4 regions of the Paenibacillus sp. SEL3 genome follow, and region 1 is predicted to be linked to each of the others. Evidence: riboswitches for the same ligand, from Rfam matches in the RefSeq annotation. Region 1 holds a riboswitch; each other region holds the start of a gene.

Region 1 (3,124 bases):
CATGACCTGAACATCATGCTTCCATGCGATTTGCGTTAGCTCGCCCAACGTTTCCAGCTCTGCAAACTGTGCTTCATCATTCGCATCATAGATACTACCTGGACGTAGACCATCCCCGAGAGAAAAGGCCACATCATAGGCTTTCATAATTTCGCAGATTTCTTCAAAATGTGTATACAAAAAATTCTCCTGATGGTGCGCAAGGCACCAGGCTGCCATGATCGACCCGCCACGGGACACAATTCCCGTCATTCTATTCGCCGTCATCGGTATATACCGCAGCAATACACCCGCATGAATTGTAAAATAGTCCACTCCCTGCTCCGCCTGCTCGATCAGCGTATCGCGATACAACTCCCACGTCAGCGCTTCTGCTTCGCCGTTCACCTTTTCAAGTGCCTGATACAGCGGCACAGTTCCAATCGGTACAGGAGAATTCCGAATGATCCATTCACGTGTGGTATGGATATTACGGCCTGTGGATAGGTCCATAACTGTATCCGAGCCCCAACGCACAGCCCAGGTCATTTTCTCCACTTCCTCCTCAATCGAGGAGGTAACCGCAGAATTACCAATGTTCGCATTGATCTTCACGTGAAAATGACGCCCAATGACCATCGGCTCACTTTCCGGGTGATTGATATTCGAAGGCAAAATGGCTCGTCCAGCCGCCAATTCCTGCCGTACAAACTCAGGCTCCACCCCTTCGCGGATCGCCGCAAATTCCATTTCGGGCGTAATGATCCCTTGCCGTGCATAATGCATTTGCGTCACTGTACGACCTTGCGAAGCACGAAGCGGACGGTTGGTCACGCCGGGAAATTCAACTGTCTCCCGTTTGGAGCCAGGTTTCAGTCCATTATCCTCCGGTTTGACGGCGCGTCCCTCGTAAGCCTCCACATCGCCCCGTTCCAGTGCCCAAGCTCGCCGTAATGGAGGCAGGCCCTGACGGATATCGACCTGATAGGCTTCGTCAGTCATGGGACCGCTCGTATCGTACACACGCAATGGCTCATGATGCTCCGTGCCCTGCGGCGTATGTGTAGGATGAAGAGCAATTTCCCGCTCTGGGACGGCAATGTCCGGCCGCGAGCCTTGAATATATACCTTACGGCTCCCTGGAAAGGGCGTTACCCCACTGGCTTGCTCCCCGTTTGTCTTCTCTACCCCAACTTCCCTTGTTCCTGCCAACCTTACTTCTGCTGATTTAAATTCTGTTCCTTTTGTTCCTTCTACTTCTGTCGGCTTCATTGTCCATTCCTCCTGTTTCGATGAAATGACACACCGATCCGGAACCATTCCCAGGGTGGCGCTGATCTATGCAAAAAAGCCGGTTCCCGAGGGAACCGGCTAATCTAACGAGGCAGCTATCCAGACCGTGCACATGTGGAATAATCCTATTCCAATGCGTCACCGTAGACAGCAGCTGCGTATACATTTCAATGGCCGATTACTTCCCTACGCTGGTATGATCCAGATCAGGTGCAAAGGGTCCGGAATCTTACACGATTCCATCTCAGCCCGGCATTACAGGCTCCCCCAGTAACTGCGATACTTCTATTCACATGAGGCGGACATAACAGACATCCCGCCATCCTTATCAGACTACTTCAAATTTATGGCTTTGGCAACCCTTCTAGGTTCCATTTAGCAAGAAGACGCTCCTCACCAAATCACTTTGCTTGCTTCAACTGCATTCATTCTTGTTACGGAAGCATAAGCCCCATTTCCTTCGCCGCTTCGATCAAAATCGGAGCAAAGTCATGTAGCGTCTCGGGTGCAAGCCGACTGACCGGACCGGATACAGATAAAGCCGCAGTGACCTGTCCCTTCCGGTTCACAATTGGTGCTGCCACAGCAGCGGCCCCTGGCTCCCGTTCTTCATAGCTGGTCGCATAGCCCTTCTCGCGAATGTCCTGCAGCTGGGCTTTATAGACCTCCGCGTCTACCGAGGGCGGCCATTCATTCCCGCTTAGCAGGGCTTCCAGCTCCTGCGGCGGCATAAAGGCAGCCAGCACCTTACTGGAGGCTCCTACAGCCAGCGGCATACGCGCACCCACAGGCGCAACCCTGCGGATCGCCTGATTGCTCTGCACGGCTTGTATGCGAATACGCATGCTGCCGTCCCGTAAGTACAAGCTGACCGTTTCGCCCAGACGGTCACGCAGTCCTTCCATTGCAGGCTGTAACAACACCGCCGGCTCGTCACTTTGGGACAAATGTGTGGATAGCTCCCAAATGCGGAAGCCAAGTCGATATTTTTCCGTTTCGGCATTCCGAACGACAAAGCCCCGATCCTCCAACGTAGTCAGCAGCCGATGAACCGTGCTTTTATGTAGACCAATTTTGGAGGCAATCTCCGTTAGGCCAAGATCCGAATCTGCGGTAAAACACAGCAATATATCAAGTGCACGCTCTACAGCGCGAACGGTTAATTTACGGTCTTCCATTCGTGAACCGCTCCTCTTGTATCCATATTCGTTTCACACTATGAAACATGGTTACATAAATTATATAGAATAGTCGCGGCTACTGTAAACCGATGTTTATGTGACAACCATATTACAGAACGAGAACAAACATCGACAATTCTTTGCATCATTTTTACTTTTCCGGTTCAGGCGTTGACTTTGGATAACCCCCATCATACGATAATAGGTATCTATACGGATATACACTATCATTTTCAAGTGGAATTATACCTAAATTCTATTGAAACGAAGATCAATTTTATATAAGGAGGCTCTTACATGATTTCTACATCCCAGCGCAACTCTCAGCTACAGACCGCTGTTCAGGAGCCGTCCACCCCACTCTTTAATCCCCGTCTGCTGCGGTTCAAGCACGTTGTGATTGCTCTGCTGCTGTCGGTCGTTTTTTTTCTGTTGTTTTGTTTTATTGCCTTGCATGCTTACATCGCATGGGTACTTACGAATCCTACCGTCGCGCCGCTGTACTCTAATCCGATGCAGGCCAAAAACATGCCTTATGAGGAAGTCAGCTTCCCTGCCAAGGATGGTAGCCGCATGGTACAAGGCTGGTATATCCCGGCGGATCAATCGCGGAAAACGATTATTTTCAGCCATGGTTATGGAGCTAACCGCGAAGAAAGCTGGATTCCCAT
Region 2 (3,124 bases), 2.2 Mb from region 1:
TAGCTCAGGCACACATTTCAGATGTTGAACAAGCTATACGGGATGCAATGTGGAAACCGGAATATGTCAAGGTCAAAGCAGTGGAAAGCGTAATACATCACCCTCACTAATGCTCCATTTAGGAAAGGGATTGCCTTGTTCAGACAGGCAGAATACGTCAGTTCAAGCAAGGAGAATCAATCTATGAGTGTCGGACATATCTTGTACATTTTGGTGCCGATTTTTTTCGTTATTATTTTAGGGTGGTTAGCGGGGCATTACAAAAGCTTTGATGCCTCTTCCTCCAAGGCCTTAAATGCGCTCGTTACCAAATTTGCACTGCCTGCGCATCTATTCATCGGTATCACGACAACGGACAGGAAAGCACTCATCGAGCAATGGCCATTCCTGCTGGCACTGTTCATTGGCATTGTCGGCTTTTTTGCCGTTCTCCTTCTACTGTCCCGCTTTGCGGGGAAGCAGTCAGTGAAGGATGCCGCCATGTTTGCTTTGAACTCGGCACAGCCTACCTTTGCTTTTATGGGTATTCCTGTGCTTGGAGCCATCTACGGTTCCGCTGCTGTCGCCATTCCGATTGCGCTTACCGGGATCGTAGTCAATGCCGTCCTTGACCCGGCGGCTACCATTATAGCTACCGTAGCCAGCAGGAATTCAGGCAAAGAACGGAACGGTCACCTCGGAAGGTTAATCTGGGACTCCATTCTTCATGGATTAAAAGAACCGCTGGCGCTGGTTCCACTGATTGGTGTAATTTTGACCTTGTTCGGCTTCCATTCACCGGATTTGTTGAACAAATCGTTGAATCAAATCGGAGACATTACGTCCGGGGCCGCTTTATTCGCTGTCGGAGTGACCATTGGCGTACGCAACATTAGTTTTAGTGTAAGTGCCTTTGCCATCGCACTGTTAAAAACAATTGTACAGCCTTTATTAATGCTGCTGATCGCCTACCTATGCGGTCTGTCGTCTGCAGATACTGTGAAGGCAGTTCTGCTCGTTTCCTTCCCGGGTTCAGCAGTCGCTGCTATGATCGCCACCCGTTTTGAAAGCCTGGAATCAGAAACAGCCTCCTCCTTTGTCATCAGTGCTGTCATATCGCTCGTTACACTCCCAGTACTGATTTCTCTATTGGTATAAATGCTGATTATTTAGACATTGGAGCCTGCCGCGAATTCCTTCGTGTAGACGGAACTGATCTTCTCCAGCGCCTTTTTCCCTCTCGGAAGCGAACTTCAGCTCTGTCGTTTGGCCCTTGACCAGATAGACATGTTTGACATAGCGTATGAACGTATGTACAGTAATAGTCAAAAGAATAGAAGTCCACTAGGGGAGCCGCTATGGCTGAGACAAGAACGTATCTTGGACCCTTTGAACCTGATCTAGTTCGTACTAGCGTAGGAAAGTGGAGCCTTCGTATATAAGGTTTCAAGCGTTTTTTGCGTATTGGGCCTATTGTTGAAGCCGCTCCATTTTTCTGGGGCGGCTTTTTAGCGTTGTTCCGGAATTATATTCTTACAGGACTTCTTGCTCTTCAATTTTATGGAGGTGGCGAAATTGAGTTTTACACAAGAACTCCGTCGGCAGGCGGACGGCATTTTTCAAGCGATTTTTGAGCATCCCTTTGTGAGAGGTATTGCTGAAGGAAGTTTGACAAGGGGACAGCTGATTCACTATGTAAAACAGGACTTTGAATATTTGAACGCCTACATGCGGATATACGGCATCGCAATCTCCAAATGCACGAATCGGGAGGACATGGCTGTATTTAATGAACAAATCTCTTTTATTCTCCACAGCGAGGTTCACCCGCATCAAAATTTCTGTGCTGTCGCAGGGGTGACCTATGAAGAATTGCAGGGATATTCGCTCGCTCCGTCGGCTCATCACTATATCCGGCACATGCTGACGGTTGCGCATGAGGGCAACCTGGGCGAGATCTTGGCTGTGCTGCTGCCATGTATGTGGACGTATGCCGAGATTGGCCGCAGGCTGCTAGATGAAGTAAAGCCGGATAAGTCCCATCCGTTCTATGAATGGATGGGCTTCTATGGAGACCAGCTTGATGATACAACACTCAAGTTCCGAGAACGTGTAGATGCTTGGGCGGAAGGGGCAACGGCTGCTGAGCGGGAGCGGATGATTGAGCATTTTATACTGAGCTGCCAGCTGGAATATAAGTTCTGGGACATGGCTTATAAGCAGGAAGAATGGCCGGTCCAGATGCAGGCAGCGGTCTTGGAATAGTCAGCCTGTCAATTCGATGCGTGAAGTACGGTTAATGTCCTGTTGAACCACCAACTATAGAGAGGATAATCATGATGAGTACATGGGAAAAAAGTTATTCGGATCTCCTAACGAAGGTACAAAATAGCAAACCCCTCGTTCACAATATCACCAATGTGGTAGTCACCAACTTTACCGCCAACGGCCTGTATGCATTGGGAGCCTCCCCAGTGATGGCCTATGCACCCGAGGAAGTAGCAGATATGGCCAAAATAGCAGGCGCCGTCGTGTTAAACATCGGTACGCTGAACCGCGAACTGGTGGATGCCATGATCATTGCTGGACAATCGGCGAATGCACACGGTGTTCCGGTCCTGCTAGACCCGGTCGGTGCGGGAGCAACGAGCTTTAGAACTGAATCGGCACTGCGAATCCTGAGTAAAGTCAAAATCTCATTGGTACGGGGCAACGCAGCCGAAGTTGCCCATCTTGTCGGAGAAGCGCGTGAGATTAAAGGCGTAGATGCTGGTGACAGTGCTGACAGCGGCCATGTCGATCTGGCAATTCGGGCTGCTCGAGCGCTCAATACAATGGTTGTCATCACTGGAAAAGAAGACGTCATCACCGATGGGGCCGAAGCACGAATGATAAGCGGCGGAGACGCGCTGCTCACGAAGGTAACCGGAGCAGGCTGCCTGCTGACCTCTGTGTTAGGTGCCTTTGCAGCTGTTGAACCCAACCTGCTGCTCGCAGGTACAGCAGGCTTGGCATTTTACAGTGCAGCAGCTTCCCGAGCCGCAGCACGTACCGCAGAGCTAGGGCCAGGCAGCTTCCAGATTGCCTTTCTCGACGAGCTCGCCAAACTACATACTGGTTCGCTGGAGGGGCATGTCACTGTCCG
Region 3 (3,124 bases), 2.4 Mb from region 1:
TAATGTTATTTACCATCTTGAATTTGCCAAGATGACCCGTTATTCAGCTAACTATGAAAAGTTTCTTGAAATGGCGGATCTGAACAAAGCTCAGCATATTGATGCTTATGAGAAGCAACAGGACTTTATTAAGAAACAGGAAGATTTTATTCAGCGTAATAAAGCGCGTGCTTCTACCTCAGGCCGAGCAAAGAGCCGTGAAAAGCAGCTTGATCGGATCGAACGTATTGATAAGCCTGAAGAAGCCGCAAAACCAACCTTTCAATTCAAAGAGGCGCGTGCAAGCGGAAAGACGGTATTTGAGGGTATTGATTTTGAGATTGGTTATACACATGCCCTTTTGCCTAAAATGTCCATGACGATTGAACGTGGCGAAAAGATTGCAATTGTCGGCTACAATGGTGTCGGTAAATCGACATTGCTCAAAACCATATTGGGAAAAATTCCGCCAATCAGTGGAAAAACCTATCAAGGTGATTTTTTGCAGCCCGCTTATTTTGAGCAGGAAGTAAAGGCGGAGAAAATTACACCGATTGACGATGTGTGGAATGAATTTCCGCATTTGAATCAGCATGAAGTACGAGCGCATTTGGCTCGTTGCGGTTTGAAAAATGAGCATATCACGCGTCCACTATCAGCGCTTAGTGGTGGAGAACAGGCTAAAGTCCGTCTTTGCAAACTGTTAATGCGTGAAAGCAACTGGGTATTGTTCGATGAGCCTACCAACCACTTGGATGTTAAAGCAAAGGATGAGCTGAAACGTGCCTTGAAGGAATACAAAGGGACCGTATTGCTTGTATCTCACGAACCGGACTTTTACGAGGATTGGGTAACCAAAACGTGGAATGTGGAAGAGTGGTCAAGTAAAGTTAACTAAATCAACTAAATCAACTAAATCAACTAAATCAACTAAATCCAGTTCTAGCATATTTCACACGAAGTGGGGTTTGCAGAATTAGAAAAATATGCTAAGCTATCTTTAGCTTATACAATAAAATAGTCACACTAGGGGAGCCGCCCATGCGGCTGAGACGGAATAAATGGATTTCGGACCCTTTGCACCTGATCTGGGTTATGCCAGCGTAGGGAAGTGAGCGCCGTACAAACAAGGCAACACCATCTTTATTTTTGTTTGTGCGTGGGACGATACACGTATACGGATATCATGGTCCGTTCGATTATTGGACGTTCGTTAAACCACTTCCTTGGGGAAGTGGTTTTTTTGCGTTTCGTTCATTTTAAGTAGTTCGAGCTTCCGTAGACGATTCACATATAATCCCCTTTCATTCCTGCTGGTAGACGTGGCTGGCTAAGCTTAGATCCTTTAGTCCAATGTGAGGTGAAGACAAAATCGAATTACACGCAATTTCGATGGAAAAGGGCACTTTTGCACATGCCGCCCAAGTGGCTGCTGTGATTTGTCCGTATGTTCATTATGTACACGCACGTTTAAAACAGAATGGTGCCTCTGCATTGCTTTCTTTGACTCGCAGCCTGGTGGAGCAGGAAGTTCCTTTGCAACAAATTGTAGTAAATGATCGTGTGGATGTAGCTTTACTTACTTTGGTCAGAGCCGTTCAATTACCAGCTAATGGATTACCTGTTGTGGATGTGAAAAGCCTACTTCCAAAGGGTACACGCTGTGGAGTGTCTGTACATTCCTTGGAGGAGATGCAAATTGCTGAGCGGGCAGGAGCGGACTATGTACTTTATGGTCACGTATATGAGACCCATTGTAAGCCCGGTATTGTACCGCGGGGTTTAGCTCAGCTTGAACATATTTGCAGACTGTCAAACATTCCGGTGATTGCGCTAGGCGGCATACAACCGCATCATATCCCGGAGCTTTATAGGGCCGGAGCAAGCGGAATTGCGGTGATGTCTGGTATATGGGAGGCTGAGTCGCCCGTTGCAGCTGCAATGGAGTATAGGCGAATGGCAGACCTTGTAGTTCACAGCCTGTAGCGAGAAAACGAGAGTAGAGGCAAGCTGAAAGCAGAAGGGTTTATGGAGAGGAGATACGGAACAAATGCTAAAGATACACACAGAGGAAAGAGTGATTGGACACGCTGAATGCTTGGTCATAGGTGGAGGTGTCATAGGCAGTTCCATTGCTTATCATGTGGCCAAGGAGGGAAGAAGTACGATTATGCTGGAACGATTGATCCCGGGTGAGGGAGCCTCAGGAGCAGCGGTTGGAATGCTGGCAGCGGAAAGTGAAGAGTTCACCGACTCTGAGCTATCACGATTTGCTCGCATAAGTCGAGATGCATTCCCTGAGCTTGTCTGTGATCTAGAGCGTTTGTCAGGTATTTCGGTGGAATTCCGTACTGAAGGGTTTGTGACCCCTTTCCGTACGGAGACTGAAGGCCAAAAACGCTGGAAAGCTGCTAAAACGCGAGAGGGTGATTGTCCTATCTGGTGGGATGCGAAAGAATTGGCCCGACGAATTCCAGGTTTGGATGAACAAGCGATCGGGGCAATATATCGTTCAAAGGAGACACAAGTGGTTCCTGTCCAGCTTTGCCGTGCTTATGCAGGTGCTGCTGCGGTGCTGGGAGCAACGGTATGGTCTGGTACACAGGCAGAGCAACTGGTCATACAGGATGGTCGAATTTGCGGTGTCCGTACAGATAGTGGTTTTTTTTCCTGCGATCAGGTCATTATTGCCGGAGGCTTGGATAGCATGAAATTGCTAGCGCAGGTTGGGTTTGAATATCCACTTTATCCGGTCAAGGGCGAAGCGGTAGCGGTCTCCTTGAAGGATCACCCGTTAGAATATACCATTTATGCTGATGATATTTACCTCGTGCCTAAACAGAATAACGAGCTTTGGATTGGGGCAACGAGCCTTTCGCATCAATATGACGAAGAAGTAACCGTAGGAGGCTTGGAGGGGTTGCTGGCACGTGCCTCTGCCTGGCTGCCGCGCGTCCGTGAAGCTTCTTTTATACGCGCTTGGGCGGGCTTACGTCCGCAGGCTGTATCAGGTCATCCTTTTATAGGCATTGTTCCTGGGGTCGAGGGCGTATATGCTGCAGTCGGGCATTATCGTAACGGTGTCCTGCTGAGTGATGCTACCGGGCGTGCGATGGCAGCTATGCTTAATGGGGCTTGTGCAGCA
Region 4 (3,124 bases), 210 kb from region 1:
CGCTTGGTATGGAAGGCGTGGAACGTTTTGTCCGCAAGGATACGGTAGATCGTATTCATGAATGCGTCCTTGCCGCGCTATCTCTGGAATCAGAGCCGATTGATCCAAGATTGTAGTTTGCGAGGGAGGGATTAAGATGGAACGGGGTACACCGTTAATTGATATTGGTGTGAACTTGATGCGCCGTTCGTTTCATGCGGATCGGGAACAGGTGGTAGAGAGAGCCACGGCTGTAGGGATTTCACCGCTGATTATTACCGGGACCAGTGTCCGCAGTAGTCGGGAGGCTTCTCAGTATGCAGCACGTTATCCGGGCAAGCTGTATGCGACAGCTGGCGTGCATCCCCATGATGCCAAAGACTGCAGTGCAGACACGATTCAGCAGCTCCGCCAGTTGGCGGGTCAGCCGCAGGTCGTATCCATAGGGGAATGCGGATTGGACTATAACCGTGATTTTTCGCCACGTGATGTGCAGCGCCGATGGTTTGGCGAGCAAATCCAACTGGCGGGTGAGCTGAAAATGCCGTTATTTCTGCATGAACGAGATGCACATGAGGACTTTGTCGCTATGCTTCGGGAGTATCAAGGGCTTGTCGATAAAGCGGTAGTGCATTGTTTTACCGGCACGGAACAGGAATTGCGTACGTATGTAGAAATGGGACTGTATATCGGAATCACCGGCTGGATTTGCGACGAACGGCGGGGGAAGCATCTGCGTGAACTGGTCAGAGATATTCCCTTGGACCGTCTGATGATTGAAACGGATGCTCCATTTTTGACCCCGCGTAATTTGCCTGTGAAGCCTAAAGAAGGGCGTAATGAGCCCATGTATCTCGCTCACATTGCTGCTACGATAGCCGAATGCACGGGTCGAAGCATGATGGAGATCGAAATCGCGACGACGGAAACGGCTAAACGTTTCTTCGGATTATAGGATTGTCAAAGCCATAGATGTGGTATATATTATAGTGAATTAAAAAAGCATTGTCGGGAGCTTGAGAAAGTCAGGCTGAGAGGGTGGCCCTTGCCACTGACCGTGAAATCTGATCTGGGTAATGCCAGCGTAGAGAAACCAAGAACACTATACAGGAATGCCGCTTTTTTTTGCGGTTGTCGATAGATTCAATGTATGTCCTAGCATTTTACCTTGATCCTGACTTGGCTGGGTATCAGTGTAGTAGTTTAGACTACTGGTTATATAAGGCATATCGACGAATGATGTTTTGTATGGTGCTTCACCTTTTACTGCGCATAAAGCTTGCCTGGAGATTCAGCTCCAGACAAGCTTTTTTTCATGGCCAAGAGGCCAACTATAAGGAAAAAGGGGAGCACGCAATAATGAATACTGCTGTAAGAGCGTTTAAAGGGTTGAAACTGACGGATATTTTGGTCACGATTGTGATCGCTGTTGTGTTCGGGTTGATCTACAAAATATGGGGGCCTGCCTATGATTTGATGAAACCATTGGGTCTACACGCCGAGCAACTGATGTATGGCATGTGGTTTATGGCAGGTACGTTTGCTTATCTCATCATTCGCAAGCCGGGTGTTGCGATTTTGGCAGAGGTGGCAGCGGCAACGGTCAGTGCTTTTTTGGGAAGCGAATGGGGGATGTCCACCTTGTACTATGGCCTGCTGCAAGGCTTGGGAGCGGAGCTGTTTTTTGCGGCTTTTCTGTATCGGAACGCAAACCTGTGGGTTGCTTCGCTAGCTGCGGCTGGGGCGGCTGTCACTTCTCTGATTTTAGACTTCAGCTACGGGTATATTGATCAGCTATCGACTTGGAACTATGTTTTGTATATTGGATTTCGGATGATTGGCAGTATTGTGATTGCCGGGGTATTCGCGTTCTATCTGGCTAAGGCATTGGAGGTAACCGGAGTCACGCGAAGTTTGAGGCCTGCAACGGAACAAGATTATAAGGGGCTGGATTGATGAGCCGGGCAACCGAAGATGTGGTGGCTTCGATCACCCGGCTACGGTTGAAATTCCCCGGTGAGCAAGAGCTGCTTTTTCACAATATGTCTTTGTCTGTCCGCAAGGGGGAAAAGCTGCTGCTACTGGGACCGAGTGGATGCGGTAAATCAACACTGCTCCAAGTGTTAAGCGGTCTGATTCCACGCACGATAGAAGTGCCTATGAAATGCGATGCTGCTGTAATCCCAAGTGTCTCAGGTATTGTATTTCAAGATCCTGATACGCAGTTCTGTATGTCATATGCAGATGAGGAACTGGCTTTTGTGTTGGAAAATAATCAGGTTCCCCGGGAGCAGATGCGATCCCGTATTCGCGAGCTGCTGATACAGGTGGGTCTATCGACGGATGATATACATATGCCCATTGGCAGCATGTCACAGGGAATGAAGCAGCGGCTGGCGATTGCGTCTGTGCTGGCTATGGAGCCAGAAGTGCTTTTTCTGGATGAGCCCACGGCTTTGTTGGACGAGGAAGGCACTACACAGGTGTGGGATACCATTCGCAACATTTCGGTAGACCAGACACTGGTGATTGTGGAGCATAAAATTAATGAAATTGTCCATGATGTGGATCGGATTGTGGTGCTTTCTGCTCAAGGGGAGATCATTGCAGATGGAAGGGCCGAAGAAGTATTTCATGTGCACCGGCAGGCATTGTCCGAGTACGGCGTGTGGTATCCGGGAGTATGGAATGAAGCGTCTTCGCCACGTTGGAGTGAAGCAGTGACGCAACAGAATGGTGCGGGGACTGATGTGCTGGAGCTGGAACATTTTAGCGGCCTCCGCGGTTTAAGTTCAGTGATTTATGTGGAGCATGCGCAGGTGAAGCCTGGCGACTGGATTGGCGTGGTTGGTGAAAACGGGGCTGGCAAAAGCTCGCTACTGCTCTCCATGATGCGCTTACTTCGCACACAGGGACGTTATAGCGTGCGCGGAATTGAGGCAGGCAGTACAGAACAACTGGCAGAGCGTATCGGGTTCGCGTTTCAAAATCCCGAGCTGCAATTTGTAGCGCATACCGTACGAAAGGAACTAGAGTATTCGTTACCCAAGAGCTTGTATACCGTTGAACAGTGCCGGGAACGGGTCGATCGGATGCTCGTACAGTTCGGACTGGAGCGGCTGGACGAGCGGCATCCGTATCAGCT

The links. Region 1 has a riboswitch for thiamine pyrophosphate ahead of thiC (phosphomethylpyrimidine synthase ThiC). Riboswitches for the same ligand answer to the same signal wherever they lie in the genome.
Region 2: linked by a shared signal. The riboswitch ahead of tenA (thiaminase II) and the one ahead of thiC (phosphomethylpyrimidine synthase ThiC) in region 1 are both predicted to bind thiamine pyrophosphate.
Region 3: linked by a shared signal. The riboswitch ahead of ACYCS5_RS29070 (thiamine phosphate synthase) and the one ahead of thiC (phosphomethylpyrimidine synthase ThiC) in region 1 are both predicted to bind thiamine pyrophosphate.
Region 4: linked by a shared signal. The riboswitch ahead of ACYCS5_RS19665 (ECF transporter S component) and the one ahead of thiC (phosphomethylpyrimidine synthase ThiC) in region 1 are both predicted to bind thiamine pyrophosphate.

Annotation. Positions count from the first base shown of each region.
Region 1 is NZ_CM137725.1:4,058,579-4,061,702, reverse strand. It holds gene thiC (phosphomethylpyrimidine synthase ThiC) at 1-1,251, opposite strand, end outside; TPP riboswitch at 1,439-1,551, opposite strand; gene ACYCS5_RS18670 (IclR family transcriptional regulator) at 1,707-2,450, opposite strand; gene ACYCS5_RS18665 (alpha/beta hydrolase) at 2,751-3,124, shown strand, end outside.
Region 2 is NZ_CM137725.1:1,837,714-1,840,837, forward strand. It holds gene ACYCS5_RS08545 (NAD-dependent malic enzyme) at 1-110, shown strand, start outside; gene ACYCS5_RS08550 (AEC family transporter) at 184-1,137, shown strand; TPP riboswitch at 1,316-1,418, shown strand; gene tenA (thiaminase II) at 1,555-2,244, shown strand; gene thiM (hydroxyethylthiazole kinase) at 2,319-3,124, shown strand, end outside.
Region 3 is NZ_CM137725.1:6,461,797-6,464,920, reverse strand. It holds gene ACYCS5_RS29075 (ABC-F family ATP-binding cassette domain-containing protein) at 1-877, shown strand, start outside; TPP riboswitch at 998-1,106, shown strand; gene ACYCS5_RS29070 (thiamine phosphate synthase) at 1,372-1,965, shown strand; gene thiO (glycine oxidase ThiO) at 2,030-3,124, shown strand, end outside.
Region 4 is NZ_CM137725.1:4,264,652-4,267,775, forward strand. It holds gene ACYCS5_RS19655 (polynucleotide kinase-phosphatase) at 1-116, shown strand, start outside; gene ACYCS5_RS19660 (TatD family hydrolase) at 137-934, shown strand; TPP riboswitch at 979-1,088, shown strand; gene ACYCS5_RS19665 (ECF transporter S component) at 1,339-1,935, shown strand; gene ACYCS5_RS19670 (ABC transporter ATP-binding protein) at 1,935-3,124, shown strand, end outside.